Regions from separate parts of the Pantoea sp. Lu_F5_004 genome, predicted to be linked through region 3. Evidence: predicted binding sites of a transcription regulator. Region 3 holds the regulator's gene; each other region holds the start of a gene.
What was found. The regulator LexA, encoded in region 3, represses DNA repair genes until DNA is damaged. The targets are predictions, from matches to a motif close to TNCTGTATGTACATACAGNA.
Positions count from the first base shown of each region.

Region 1: ACR8BN_RS07885 (DinI-like family protein) is a predicted target of LexA. The motif match lies at 1,886-1,905, and genes of this name have one in related genera.
Region 2: mutH (DNA mismatch repair endonuclease MutH) is a predicted target of LexA. The motif match lies at 2,915-2,934, and genes of this name have one in related genera.

Region 1 covers NZ_CP194946.1:1,710,988-1,715,413, reverse strand. The annotation lists gene amyA (alpha-amylase) at 1-116, shown strand, start outside; gene yedD (lipoprotein YedD) at 217-690, opposite strand; gene ACR8BN_RS07895 (DUF6388 family protein) at 945-1,268, shown strand; gene iraP (anti-adapter protein IraP) at 1,470-1,769, opposite strand; gene ACR8BN_RS07885 (DinI-like family protein) at 1,944-2,183, shown strand; gene ACR8BN_RS07880 (hypothetical protein) at 2,222-2,488, opposite strand; gene ACR8BN_RS07875 (hypothetical protein) at 2,640-2,981, opposite strand; gene ACR8BN_RS07870 (hypothetical protein) at 2,968-3,351, opposite strand; gene ACR8BN_RS07865 (helix-turn-helix domain-containing protein) at 3,488-4,120, shown strand; gene ACR8BN_RS07860 (hypothetical protein) at 4,186-4,426, opposite strand, start outside.
Region 2 covers NZ_CP194946.1:857,760-862,185, reverse strand. The annotation lists gene ptsP (phosphoenolpyruvate--protein phosphotransferase) at 1-1,941, opposite strand, end outside; gene rppH (RNA pyrophosphohydrolase) at 1,954-2,481, opposite strand; gene mutH (DNA mismatch repair endonuclease MutH) at 3,166-3,843, shown strand; gene ACR8BN_RS04105 (TerC family protein) at 3,943-4,426, shown strand, end outside.
Region 3 covers NZ_CP194946.1:3,844,592-3,849,017, forward strand. The annotation lists gene ACR8BN_RS17840 (conjugal transfer protein TraF) at 1-63, opposite strand, end outside; gene zur (zinc uptake transcriptional repressor Zur) at 513-1,034, shown strand; gene ACR8BN_RS17850 (CsbD family protein) at 1,108-1,320, opposite strand; gene dinF (MATE family efflux transporter DinF) at 1,487-2,809, opposite strand; gene lexA (transcriptional repressor LexA) at 2,910-3,524, opposite strand; gene ACR8BN_RS17865 (diacylglycerol kinase) at 3,630-3,998, opposite strand; gene plsB (glycerol-3-phosphate 1-O-acyltransferase PlsB) at 4,127-4,426, shown strand, end outside.

The DNA.
Region 1 (4,426 bases), 2.0 Mb from region 3:
AGGTCTGGCGCGATCATCTGGGTAACCGTGAAGAGACCATTACTGCCGACGAGCACGGCACGGCGGTCTTTGTCTGTAACGGTGGCAGTGTCAGCGTCTGGGTGGTTGCAGAATAAGCTCGTTGCAGAAGAAATGACTCAAAACTAAAACCGCCCCGGCAGACAGAAGCGTAAAGTGCGCTCTGCCCGTCGGGGCGGTTTTGTAATGGGTCGGCTGTTACGACTTCGCGTTATTTTCTGTAATCGGTGTGCGCAGCAGTTGCGGTTCGATGTTCTGAATCACCGCGGCTTTCGGCTGCTTCGCCACCTCGTCAAGTGCCTGCTGACACTCAACGGTCGGACGCGCCACTTTACGCAGAGTCATCCTGTCATAACTCAGCTCGCCATTCTCCACGACCAGCGGCATCACCCGCACCTGACGCGTTACATTGACATAATCGCCGCTTAACCGGGTCAGTTTGCCCGGCTTCGCAATCACCCGCATCCACTGACGGCAGTCCAGCGTGCTGCCATCCGCATTGATGATCACACTGGCTATCGCCTTATCGCTGATCAGGCTGCTCTGTGGGCCGACGGTTTGCCAGGTTCCCTGCAGTTCAGCGGGCGCCGGTGTTTGCACCGCATTCTCATAATCGTTGATTTGTGCACAGCCACTCAGTGCCAGCGCGGCAATCAGCATCCACTTTTTCATGTTTAATCCCTAAGATCCCATCAATGGCGGCTACGTTATAATTTTTCCACCGCGTTGCGCAAGGTATCTGGGTGTTCAAACACCACGCAGACCCTGATTGCGCCAGAATTTAACCCGCAGCGAGGCTCACGGTCAGGTTTTTGACCGAAAGTTCAGAGGCTGAACTGATGCAAAGCCCCGCCGTTGTCACGCCTGACAAGCGGAAGACAACCCGCTACACTGACGCGCTGCAACAGACTTTCAGGAATATGAATATGAAAACGCCAGAAGCCTACTATGCCCAGGCGCGCGAGATGTTTTTTACCGCGCATCCCGACTTTCAGTCTGCACTTGATGAATTAACAGAGAGCGACGCCCGTGCAGCTAACCTGTCACTGCGACAGCTGCGCGAATGGCATGCCGAGCGCATCTATGCGGCCTTTTTGCGGCAGAAGAATCTGGATGGAATGATCTTTTCTATTCAGCTCGCTGAGCCGGATAAAGCGGTGGCGGCTGAAGCTATCGAGACCTATCTCAAATCTCATGCTGAGTCGCTGGGGATGAGCTGGGAAGAGTTTTGCATCAAAAACGAGCTATAATCAGGGCCGCGCTGAAGTTGTATATTGCAAACACCTCCAACCAGTTCCGGCACTGCAGATAAAGTTGTACTAACCGGGGGAAAGTGTATAACTTCGGCGTGCGACTAAGGTCGTGATTGTCCTTTAACGAATAGTGCTTATGCACTGCCTCTGCAGGTGTTGTCTCAATTCCACCTCCAGAGGCGAATTTTTTATCCGCCCCTACCCCTCACCTTCCGTCGCCTTACCCTTTACTTCAACATAACTTGCTACCGCCAGCAGACGATTAATATGCGTCAGCAGCAGATCCACATCAGACTGCAGAAAATCGGTCGAAGATTTCGACGCGGTAATAATGGCATCCTGCACCGTTTCTGAAATGGTCAGCGAGTTGTCCTGTTTCGCCTGCACCAGCAGCGCTGCAACCAGCAGAGACTGCGCTTCAAGTTGCGCCGTCAACTCTTTTGCATCGACGTCCATCTTTGCCAGTTTTAGCAGAATATCAATTACCAGTTGTCGCATCGCGGACCTCCTAAAAGTAAGCCGCCATTATGTCGCGATGCGTGCGCATTTTGCTAGTCGAAGATTGAGGTTTATGCGAGATAAAAATTTACGCGAAATCGGGCACGCCGCCTTGCCACTGTTTTTATTTACAGTATTATATGTCAGCGATTTTGCCCTGAATGGATTGCCATCATGTTTGTTGAGTTGATTTATGACAAGCGCAACGTTGCCGGTTTACCGGGTGCCCGCGAGATGATTCGTGAGGAGCTGGAAAAGCGGGTGCATCGGGTGTTTCCTGACATTGAAGTTAAGGTCAAGCCGATGGAACGTAATGCGATTGATACTGATTTGAGTAAGAACGATAAAGCGACGGTTGCGCGAATTGTTGAAGAGATGTTCGACGAAGCGGAAATGTGGCTGGTGGCCGATTAATCCCTTAACGGCCACCACATCAGTTAGCGGGAGATGACTTAGCTCTCCTGCTCGCTGTGATTAATTTCAATCTCGATGTCCTGAATCGCGGCATCCAGATCTTCCAGCAGTTTACCCTGCTTATTGAGCAGCGCATCGATTCGGTCGGCGTTGGTCTTGTCTTTATACTCACCGGCATCAAACGCTAACCATTGGCTGGAAAGGGTTTCGGTGTTGGTCTGAGCATAGTGACGCATCTCTTTTAGCTGAGAAGTCACGTCACGCAGATATTCAGTTTTGGTTTTGGTTTCTGTTGAATCGCTCATGCTAAATTTCCTTCTGGTCATTTATCCAAAGTGAGTAGGCTTAGCGGTTCATCAACCGGCCAATCAGCGGGCCTGCATTCAGGTACAAAATGTTGCCCGGAGATTTAAAACTAGTCGATAATAGCGAAGCCGCATTAAGAATAATCGGAAGTTATGGTTTCTGACCGGATTTCTCTGCTGGTACCTCACTCTCAGTGACGACCTCTTTGACTTTTATGACCGTTTTGTCGGCTATGCGATCTGGTATTGCATCCAGCTTATGCTGTATTACAGTAACCTGATCGGTCAGCAACTCCACTCTGTCATCACGCCGCGCCGCAATTAAGCGATAATCCGCCCGAATCTCCTCGACTCGCTTGTTTGCGGTGTTACTGACGTAGAGAAAAATGATCGTCATCAGGATGCAAATCATCGAACAGCTCAGCAATACGCAGCCGAGGATAACTTTGCGCCGGTAAGACATAGGTGCCTTAGTGCTATTAATCATGGCCATCACTGCGATCCTCCAGAGTTGAGATAAGCCGATCAATCTCATTACGAAATTTATCGTTCTGATCGGTTTCGGTCATTGCCAGTAAAATCCCTACCGCATTCTTGATTAACCGAAGATCCGTTTCGAGTGTCGAGATACGCCGCAGATTCCTGTCGTGCCGTTCGCGTAGTTCATCGTTCTCCTCCCGTATCAGCACGTTGCTCTCTTTCAGCAACACCACCTGCTCTTTGTAGCTGGTAATAATTTCGCCGCCGGCTCGATTACTGGTTACGATTGACGCTATTCCCGCCAATAACGGTTTCCAGAACAGTGCTGCTGCCCCCCCACCCAGAACTAACGCACCCATACTGGTAATCAGACTACTTTCCATGCCACACCCCTTTGTACGGTAAGGTCTCTGGAACTTACTGCGTGCTGCTTAGCCACGTCCCCCGCATGAAATTTAAGATTGCTTAAATACCAGGCTTAAGTATACTTAAGTCACTCTCAACCAAAAAGTCAAGCTTATGAAAAACGAAACGCTGGGTGACCGCATCCGACTCCGACGTAAATCGCTGCAGTTAACGCAGAAGCAATTGGCGCAACAGGTAAAAGTGTCCCATGTGGCGATTTCGCAATGGGAAAAAGAAGAGACGCTGCCGCGCGGTGAGAACCTGCTGCGGCTCGCCGAAGCGCTGGGTTGCGCACCGGCTTTTCTGATAGATGGGGATGGTCCTGTTTTCAGCGAAAGCGCCTGGAGTGGTCTGCACCAGATCCCACTGCTTGCACAGCGCGACGTGCCGCAATGGCTGAACGAGGCCGGTTCCGTCCGGCATGAATTGCTGATGCACAACGACATGGCGCTTTCGCAGCAGAGCTTTGCCTTCCGGGTGGAAGAACAGGCGATGACGCCCGCGATTCTGCGGAATGATGTGGTGATCATCGATCCCAGGCAGTCACCTCAGCCCGGCGACTGCGTGCTGGTATTGCAGCAACAGGCCGCGCTGCTACGCACCTGGCGTCAGCGCGGCATTGAAAATGGCGTCATGCAGTTTGAACTGGCACCGGTCAATATCAACTTCCCTGAGCTGCATTCCAGCCGGGACAGCGTGAAGCTGATTGGTACGCTGGTGGAACTGCGACGCTACCGCCAGCTATAAAAAAACCCGCCGGGCGCGGGTTCACTTTTCATTGTACAACGGTGGCTGAGATTATCGCCGGGCAACTACAGGGCATCGGTCAGTTGATCTACCACCACATTACCCTGCAGATCGGTCTGCATAATGCGATAATTGACGGGCCATGAGCGGCGGGTACTGAGTTTATCGAACAGGGTTACGCCGCCTTTTTTAACACCCTGGCGGTTGACAATAATCCATTCGGTGACCTCTTCCTGACCACGATTTTTCAGGCTCAGCGAGCGTTGTTCGATTAACTGATCTTCAGCTTCAATCTTTAAATAGTCT
Region 2 (4,426 bases), 1.1 Mb from region 3:
CATCGCCGGATGCAGCGAGTCGTAGAGATTGGCCACGCGGGTGTTGTTGCGATCCACCGCCAGCAGATACTGGGTCAGATCGTTGGTGCCAACCGAGACAAAATCGACCCGTGACGCCAGATGCGGGATCATAAATAGCATCGACGGCACTTCAATCATGATGCCGATGCGCGGCGCGGGGATCGTATAGCCCAGCATCTCTTCGACTTCGCGTCCTGCGCGATCGATCAGCTTTTTCGCTTCGTCGATCTCATCGATATGGCTGATCATCGGCAGCAGAATACTGAGGTTGCCGGATGCGGCGTTAGCACGCAGCATCGCGCGCACCTGCACCAGGAAAATTTCCGGCTGGTCAAGCGTCAGGCGGATGCCGCGCCAGCCCAGACAGGGATTCTCTTCACTGATCGGCATGTAGGGTAGCTGTTTATCTGCCCCCACATCCAGGGTCCGCAGCGTCACAGGCTTGTTGTGAAACAGCTGTAACATGCCCTGATACTGTGCCACCTGCTCCTCTTCCGACGGGAAGCCGTTCTGCAGCATAAACGGGATTTCGGTGCGGTAGAGACCGATGCCATCCACCCAGTTGCCCAGCGTCTGCTCATGCTCCGGGCTTAATCCGGCATTCAGCATCACCTGCACGCGCTCGCCGCTTTTCAGCTCACCGGGCTGATCGACCACGCCCTCCGCCATTTTGCTCAGCGCATTCTCTTCGCTGATCAAACGCTGGTACTCCTGCACCAGCACCGGCTCGGGATCGATCAACAGCTCACCGCGATAACCGTCGACGATCAGCAAACGTTTGTTGAGCTGATGGGGCTGGATATCAGCGCCCATGACGGTCGGGATCCCCATCGCGCGGGTCAGAATCGCCGCATGGGAGTTGGCTGCGCCGTCACGCACCACCACGCCCGCCAGCCGCTCATGCGGCAGCTCAGCTAAGGTGGTGGCAGTCAGCTCATCGGCCACCAGCACAAAGCGTTCCGGCCAGGCATTGGTGCCGACCAGCGTATCGTCAAGGTGAAACAGCAGGCGCTGACCCAGCACCCGCAGATCGCCTGCACGTTCACGCAGGTAGGTGTCCGTCAGGCTGGCAAACTGTTCAGCAAACTTCTCGATGACCTGTTTCACTGCCCATTCGGCGACCGATCCGCGTTCGATCTCATCGAACAGATCTTTTTTCAGTCGGGCATCGGTTAACAGGTGAGAGTAAAGGTCGAAAATGGCCGCACTCTCTTTCTGAGCGCTGGCGCTGAAGCGTTTACTGAAGCGACGAAATTCACTGGTGGCTTCGCTCATGGCGAGCGACAGACGCTCACGTTCGCGATGAACATCCAGCGTTGAGGCAGCCGAAACCTGATCGAGCAGTGGCTGCGTCTCATCTACCCAGCCCGGTGCCACCGCCACGCCAGGCGCAGCTGCAATCGCGCGCACCCGCGTCTGCCGGAACTGACCAAACAGCTGGGCCATCTGCGACTGCGACAGCAATGCCGCCATCTGGGTGGCAAGGGTGACCAGAAACGACTCTTCGCTTTCATCAAACTGACGGTGCTCGCGCTGCTGCACCACCAGCACGCCAAGTAACTGGCGACGGCTGATAATCGGCACGCCGAGGAAGGAGCGGTAGCGCTCCTCTTTCACTGCGGGGATATATTTAAAGCTGGGATGACTCTGGGCGTCAGCAAGGTTAATCGGTTCGGCCAGACGGCCCACTAAACCGACGATCCCCTCGTCAAACGCCAGGGTCACGGTGCGGCCACGCGGTTTTTTAAGTCCGCGCGTCGCCATCAGGTAGTAGCAGTGACGATCGTGGTCGGCGAGGTAAACGGAACAGACTTCCGTATCCATCGCCAGACAGATCTCATTAACCAGGATGTCGAGTGCTTCATTGAGACGCGGCGCACTCGCCACTTTTTCTACAATTTCGCGCAACTGAGTGAGCATAAAGGGCGTGGCCTATCCTCTCTTACGTCGATGGGCAGGATTATTTCGCTGCCCCGCACTCTCCTGCATAGACATCACCACGCCAGCGAATTCCTTCATCACCCGACGATAAACGTCGCGCTTAAAGGAGACAACCTGACGCACCGGATACCAGAAACTGACCCAGCGCCAGCCATCGAACTCGGGCGTGCTGCTGTGCTGCACATTGATATCCGCGTCATTACACATTAACTGCAGAAGAAACCACTTTTGTTTCTGGCCGATACATACCGGCTTTGTGTCCCAACGCACCAAACGTTTTGGCAACTTGTAACGTAACCAGTTACGGGTAGAAGCAAGTATTCGAACATCTTTCCGGTGTAATCCGACCTCTTCGAACAGTTCGCGATACATCGCCTGTTCTGCGGTTTCACCGGGATTGATGCCTCCCTGAGGAAATTGCCAGGAGTGCTGTCCAAAGCGCCTGGCCCATAACACTTGTCCCTGCCGGTTACAGATTACGATACCAACATTCGGGCGGTAGCCATCATCATCGATCACCGGACTACCTCAAAGCAAAATTTGAATGAGCTGATTGTTTCACACTCCTTACAGGCGGTAAACCACTGGATTCACGGGGGGTTAAGCCATCAGCGTCGGGATAACTCACAGAAAATGGCAAAGTTATAAACAATGACCGTGAAAAAGATCGATCTTATTCACCTTTTCTGTGGATAGCTTTGTGCAGAACGCGGGAGTTATCTGAATAACCTTTTCCATGCGCGCTGGAGAGCCGAAAAAAGATAACAACACATACATATGATTTTTAATGATATTAAATCAAAAATCTTATCGATAAATCTTTCATAAACAGTGAATATTTTCATGGCAACTGACAATTGCTTAAAATATAAGCACACTGCTTTTTATCCACAGATAATCGCTCAGGGTTAGGCCAGAGCGGCGAAATAATGGCCAGATCGTGAAAAGTCAAGGCTGTAAATGGAACCAGTACCGCACTCAGTCGGTGGTTATCCCATTTTTCTGTGGATAACCGGGCTGGAGATCCTGTTCATTGTTGCGGGTAAGCTGGGATAACCCTGAAGCATTCAGGGCGGCGAGCATGCAATCCGCTAAAAAAAGCACGATCTATCATGTTATTATCGATCCCTGACGCGGATTATTTAAGTGAGAAACGTGACTCACCTGCTGTTGTACAAATTTTAATCATTGCGAGTGTTCACCATGAGTTACCAGCCAGGACCACCCGAAGATGAAGCCAGCCTGCTGGCACGCGCGCAGGATTTAGCCGGTTTGACCCTGGAAACCCTGGCCGCGCGCGCCGGTCTGCCCATGCCTGCGGATCTTAAACGCGACAAGGGCTGGGTCGGCATCCTGCTGGAGTGGCATCTTGGTGCCAGCGCAGGCAGCAAAGCGGAGCAGGACTTTGCCCATCTGGGTATCGAACTGAAAACTATCCCGATTGATGCGGAGGGTAAACCGCTGGAAACCACCTTTGTCTGCGTGGCACCTCTGACCGGCAACAGCGGCGTGACCTGGCTCACCAGCCATGTGCGCCACAAGCTGGCGCGGGTATTGTGGATCCCGGTTGAAGGCGGGCGTGAGATTCCGCTGCGGGAACGCCGTGTCGGCGCGCCGCTGTTATGGAGCCCCGATGCGGAAGAAGATGAGATGCTGCGGCAGGACTGGGAAGAGCTGATGGATATGATTGTGCTGGGTCGCGTAGAGCAGATTACCGCGCGACATGGTGCCTGGCTGCAAATCCGGCCCAAAGCCGCCAATAGCAAAGCGCTGACAGAAGGAATCGGCGATCAGGGCCAGCCAATCATGACGCTGCCGCGCGGTTTCTACCTGAAGAAAAGCTTCACCGGGCCCCTGCTGGCGCGTCATTTTCTCCTCTGAACGTCGCCACCCGCGTTGATGTGTCGCAATTTTGTGGGAGATCGGCGAGTTGAATGCGTATAATCGCCGTTTACTTTTCGTTTAGGATTAAATGTCGGTATGTTTGAGTGGATTTCCGATCCCAACGCCTGGCTGGCGCTGGGCACCCTGACCATCCTTGAGGTGGTGCTGGGTATTGATAACATCATTTTCCTGTCGCTGGTGGTCGCTAAACTGCCAAAACACCAGCAAGCCAGCGCGCGTCGCATTGGTCTGATGGGCGCGATGCTGATGCGTCTTGGCCTGCTGGCTTCTATCGCCTGGGTAGCCCGTCTGACTAATCCGCTCTTTACGCTGATGGATCATGCGTTCTCGGCGCGCGATCTGATTCTGCTGTTCGGCGGACTGTTCCTTCTGTGGAAATCGAGCATGGAGATCCATGAAACGATCGAAGGCAGCGAAGGCGAACACAACACCCGCGTCCATTCCTTCCTGGGTGCGATTGTGCAGATCATGATGCTCGACATTATTTTCAGCCTCGACTCGGTGATCACGGCCATCGGCCTCTCCGATCATCTGTTCATTATGATGGCGGCGGTGGTTA
Region 3 (4,426 bases):
GAAAAGCGCGGTCGTTGCAGCCGTGTAGATCAGCGCTGAACGTTGAGCGGATTTTTTCACCATTTGCCTGCCATCACCTGAGAAATTGCCATTGAAACATTCAATGACTGAATAGTTTGTTAGCCCTATTGTGAACCCTGGCTAACGCGTTATTGCTGTGAATTCGAAGGAAACAGTGTCTTAATTCAAAGGATTGGACGTTTTCCAATCAAAAAACCGTTGTAATTGTTCAAACTGCATTGGGATATTTCAAATAATGCCAGACTTTTCTTAAGTCTTTCTGAACATTACTTCTTAACTCAGTGAGATGCAAAGCAAAATGCCAACAAATTCCGCTTCAGGTGGATTCAGAATGGATCTGATTTATCGTCAGATTTGAGATAGAGGACGGCTTAAATTCTGAATATGCTGCTTTTTCAGGCAAATGATGCTGTTTTTTCAGACGAAACCAACCTCAGCGCCGCGAAACTATGTGTGATAAAATAACATCACTTATCCAGCGGAGAATTTTCATGACAAACATGACGTCGCAGCAAATTTTGATTCAGGCCGAAAAGATGTGCCTGCAGCGCGGTGTGCGTCTGACTTCGCAGCGTGCTGAAGTGTTGCGCCTGATGGCCGAGCAGCCTGGCTCGATCAGCGCCTACGATCTGCTGGATCAACTCCGGGTCAGCGAGCCGCAGGCCAAGCCTCCCACGGTTTATCGGGCGCTTGATTTCCTGCTGGAGCAGGGTTTCATTCATCGGGTGGAATCCAACAACAGCTACGTCATGTGTCACCATTTTGAGGCACCAGCACATACGTCGGTGATGCTGGTCTGTGACCGCTGTGCCGCCGTTACAGAGAAGCAGGCGCAGGGCGTAGAGAAGATTATTGCTAGCCTGGCAGGTGAAGCGCAGTTTGCATTACGCCACAGCGTGATTGAAGCGCATGGTTTATGTGAAAGTTGTGCTGCGGTTGAAGCCTGTACGCACCATGAAAGCTGCGAGCATGACCATCAGGATGAGGGTAAAAAGCGGGGGAAACGCGGATAATCGGCACATCCTTGTGCGGTTCCGGTGAGGGCCCACCGGAACGCATTCAGCTGATTATCAAGCTATTGTCTGATTACCAGCGGTGATCTTTGTTCTGACCTTCCCAGTCGGTTACTTCGCGCTCGGCTTCATCTTTCGTAGAGCCGTAACGCTCCTGGATTTTGCCGACCAGCTGATCGCGTTTACCTTCGATAACCTGCATATCATCGTCGGTCAGCTTGCCCCATTTCTCTTTCATTTTGCCTTTGAACTGCTTCCAGTTGCCGCTTGCTTCGTCTTTATTCATGGCAGACCTCCAATCCTCGGGTTTAATGATTATCTTGCTGCTTAACAAAATAACGATACAAAGCGCTGGTTAACTGCGCTGCATAAAGTTAATTGTAGTAGCCAATTTCTTAACCGTGGAATAATACAGAATAATCCGTATCGGCTTGCGTGCAGCAACGGCTGACTCAGGCATCAAACCAGCTGTTCTGACGCCAGTGTTTACGCCAGATGAGCCACAGCGACAGGCCGCGCAGCGCCAGGAAAACCGTGACTGCCAGCCAAAGACCATGGTTACCCAGCACCGGTACGCTAAGCAGTGTCAGAAAATAGCCGGCTGCGGCTACTACCATGCTGTTACGCATCTCGCGCCCGCGCGTCGCCCCGATGAACATGCCATCCAGCAGATAACACCAGACGCCGATCAACGGCATTATCATCTGCCAGATCAGATAGCGGTCCGCTGTCTGCTGAAGTGACTGAAGAGAGGTCAGCAGGGTAACGATCTGCGGGCCAAAAATGGCATAGATCAGCGAGAAGAACAGCGCCACCACCACCGCCTGCCGACAGGCAGAGTGCCAGACGCGCAGGAGTTTGCTGCCATCTTTTGCACCATGCGCCTCACCCGCAAAAGCTTCAACCGCATAGGCAAAGCCATCCAGCGCGTAGGCAGTAAAAGTAATAAACATCAGTAATACCGCGTTAACCGCCACCACATCAGGGCCGAGTCGCGCGCCCAGCACGGTCAGCGAGGCGAAACAGAGTTGCAGCATCAGAGAGCGCAGCATGATATCCCGGTTCAGTCGCAGCAGCCGGCCGCTGTCACCGCGCCAGCTCTGCTTCAGCAGGCTAAGCGTAATTCCGCGCAGTTTTAGCACCCGCCAGACCATGATGCTGCCGACACCCAGCGTGATGTACTCTGCCAGCGCCGTGGCGGTGGCCGCCCCCGCGACACCCCAGTGCAGCCCCATCACCAGCCAGAGATCGAGCACGATGTTAACCAGGTTCCCCACGACCAGCAGGATCACCGGCGCGCGTGCATACTGCACGCCCAGCAGCCAGCCCAGAATGACCAGGTTTGCCAGCGTGGCAGGCGCACTGAGCCAGCGAATCTGAATAAACAGTGCCGCCTGTTCGAGTACATCGGGATTGCCGCCAACCAGATGGGTCGACAGCTGAATAATCGGATAACGCAAAGCGATGAACAGTACGCCCGCCAGCAGCGCGATAATCAGCGGTTGCGTCAGCGCGCGCGCCAGAGCGGTTTTATCGCCCGCGCCAAACGCCTGTGCCGTAAGGCCAGTAGTACTCATTCGAAGGAAAAGCAGCAGCATAAAAAGGAAGCTGGTCACTGTCGTCCCGACCGCAACCCCGCCAAGATAGACAGGGCTGTCGAGATGACCAATTACTGCAGTATCGACCACTCCCAGTAAGGGAACGGTGATGTTTGAAAGGATCATCGGCAGCGCAAGCCGCCAGAGATTTTTATCGGTTGCCGTAATAAAGCGCATTCGCCGTTCCGTGCTCAGTGTCGCTGCGCAAAAGAGGCAGCGACAAAATTAGGGCAGACAGAATAGCATCAGAGAAGACGAATGCACGCTGGCAGAAGAATCAGAGCCACTCGCCGTTGCGCACCACGCCAACTGCCAGACCTTCAATGGTCAGTGACTGCGCACGGGTATCGACAACAATCGGGTCAAAATCGCTGTTTTCAGGCAGCAGATGCACGATAGCACCCTGCTTTTTCCAGCGCTTAACGGTGACTTCATCATCAATGCGGGCAACCACAACCTGGCCGTTACGCACATCCTGGGTTTTATGCACCGCGAGCAGGTCGCCATCCATAATCCCGATATCTTTCATCGACATTCCGCTGACGCGCAGCAGGAAGTCAGCAGACGGCTTAAACAGGCCCGGATCGACCTTATAGTGGGTTTCGATATGTTCCTGCGCCATGATCGGCTCACCGGCAGCAACCCGCCCAATCAGCGGTAGCCCTTCTGAGGCTTCTACTTCCATTAACAGTCGAATGCCGCGCGATGCACCGGAAACGATCTCGATGACGCCTTTGCGCGCCAGCGCTTTCAGATGCTCTTCTGCCGCATTCGGCGAACGGAAGCCCAGCTGCGCGGCGATCTCGGCACGCGTAGGCGGCATGCCCGTTGAAGAAATATGGTCGCGAATCAGGTCATAGACCTGCTGCTGCCTGCTGGTTAATGCTTTCATCCCGCCCCCTGGTTGTTTATACAGTCGCTGTGAGTATATACAGGTATTGGTGAAATGGAAACCGATTGTCAGGGAAAACGCGCCCTCAGACGCGTTATGGAAGGCTTATCGCAAATGTGTCCAGAGCAGCGCGATCCAGACGAAGAGTGCCAGTAAGATGCTGATCAACACCGCCGCCGAACCCATGTCTTTTGCCCGGCCCGCCAGCGGATGATGCTCCTGACCAATACGGTCGACCACCGCTTCAATGGCGCTATTGAGGATTTCAACAATGACCACCAGCACCACCGTCCCAATCATGAGGATGCGGGCGACCACATCGACATCCAGCCAGCACGCGATAACAATAGCGGCCAGCGCAGCCAGCGCTTCCTGCCGAAACGCAGCTTCATGTTGCCAGGCGGCACGCAGTCCCTGCCATGAGTAACCTGCAGCTTTTACTATTCTGATAAGTCCGGTGGCATTATTTGCCATGATGTGGGAACCCTTTCATCGGATTGACGTCAATGTCTGGGCTGCGTGCAATTGGCACCACCACAGATCTTCGCTGCGCTTTCTGGTATGCTTGCGGCGCTTTGCTAACAAGAGGCTTCATGTTGTCTATGTCAGGTTGGCGTAAACTCTATTACAAACTGCTTAATTTACCACTGTCGTTTTTGGTAAAAAGTAAGGCCATTCCGGCCGATCCCGTGTCTGAACATGGTCTGGATCCGACCCGACCTATTATGTATGTTTTGCCTTACGATTCGAAGGCCGACTTACTGACTTTACGCGCACAGTGTCTGCGGCATCATCTGCCCGACCCGCTCACTCCGCTGGAGATTGATGGTTCTCTGCTGCCGCGTCACGTGTTTATCCACAATGGCCCACGCGTCTTCCCCTATTTTGTGCCCAGCGTTGAA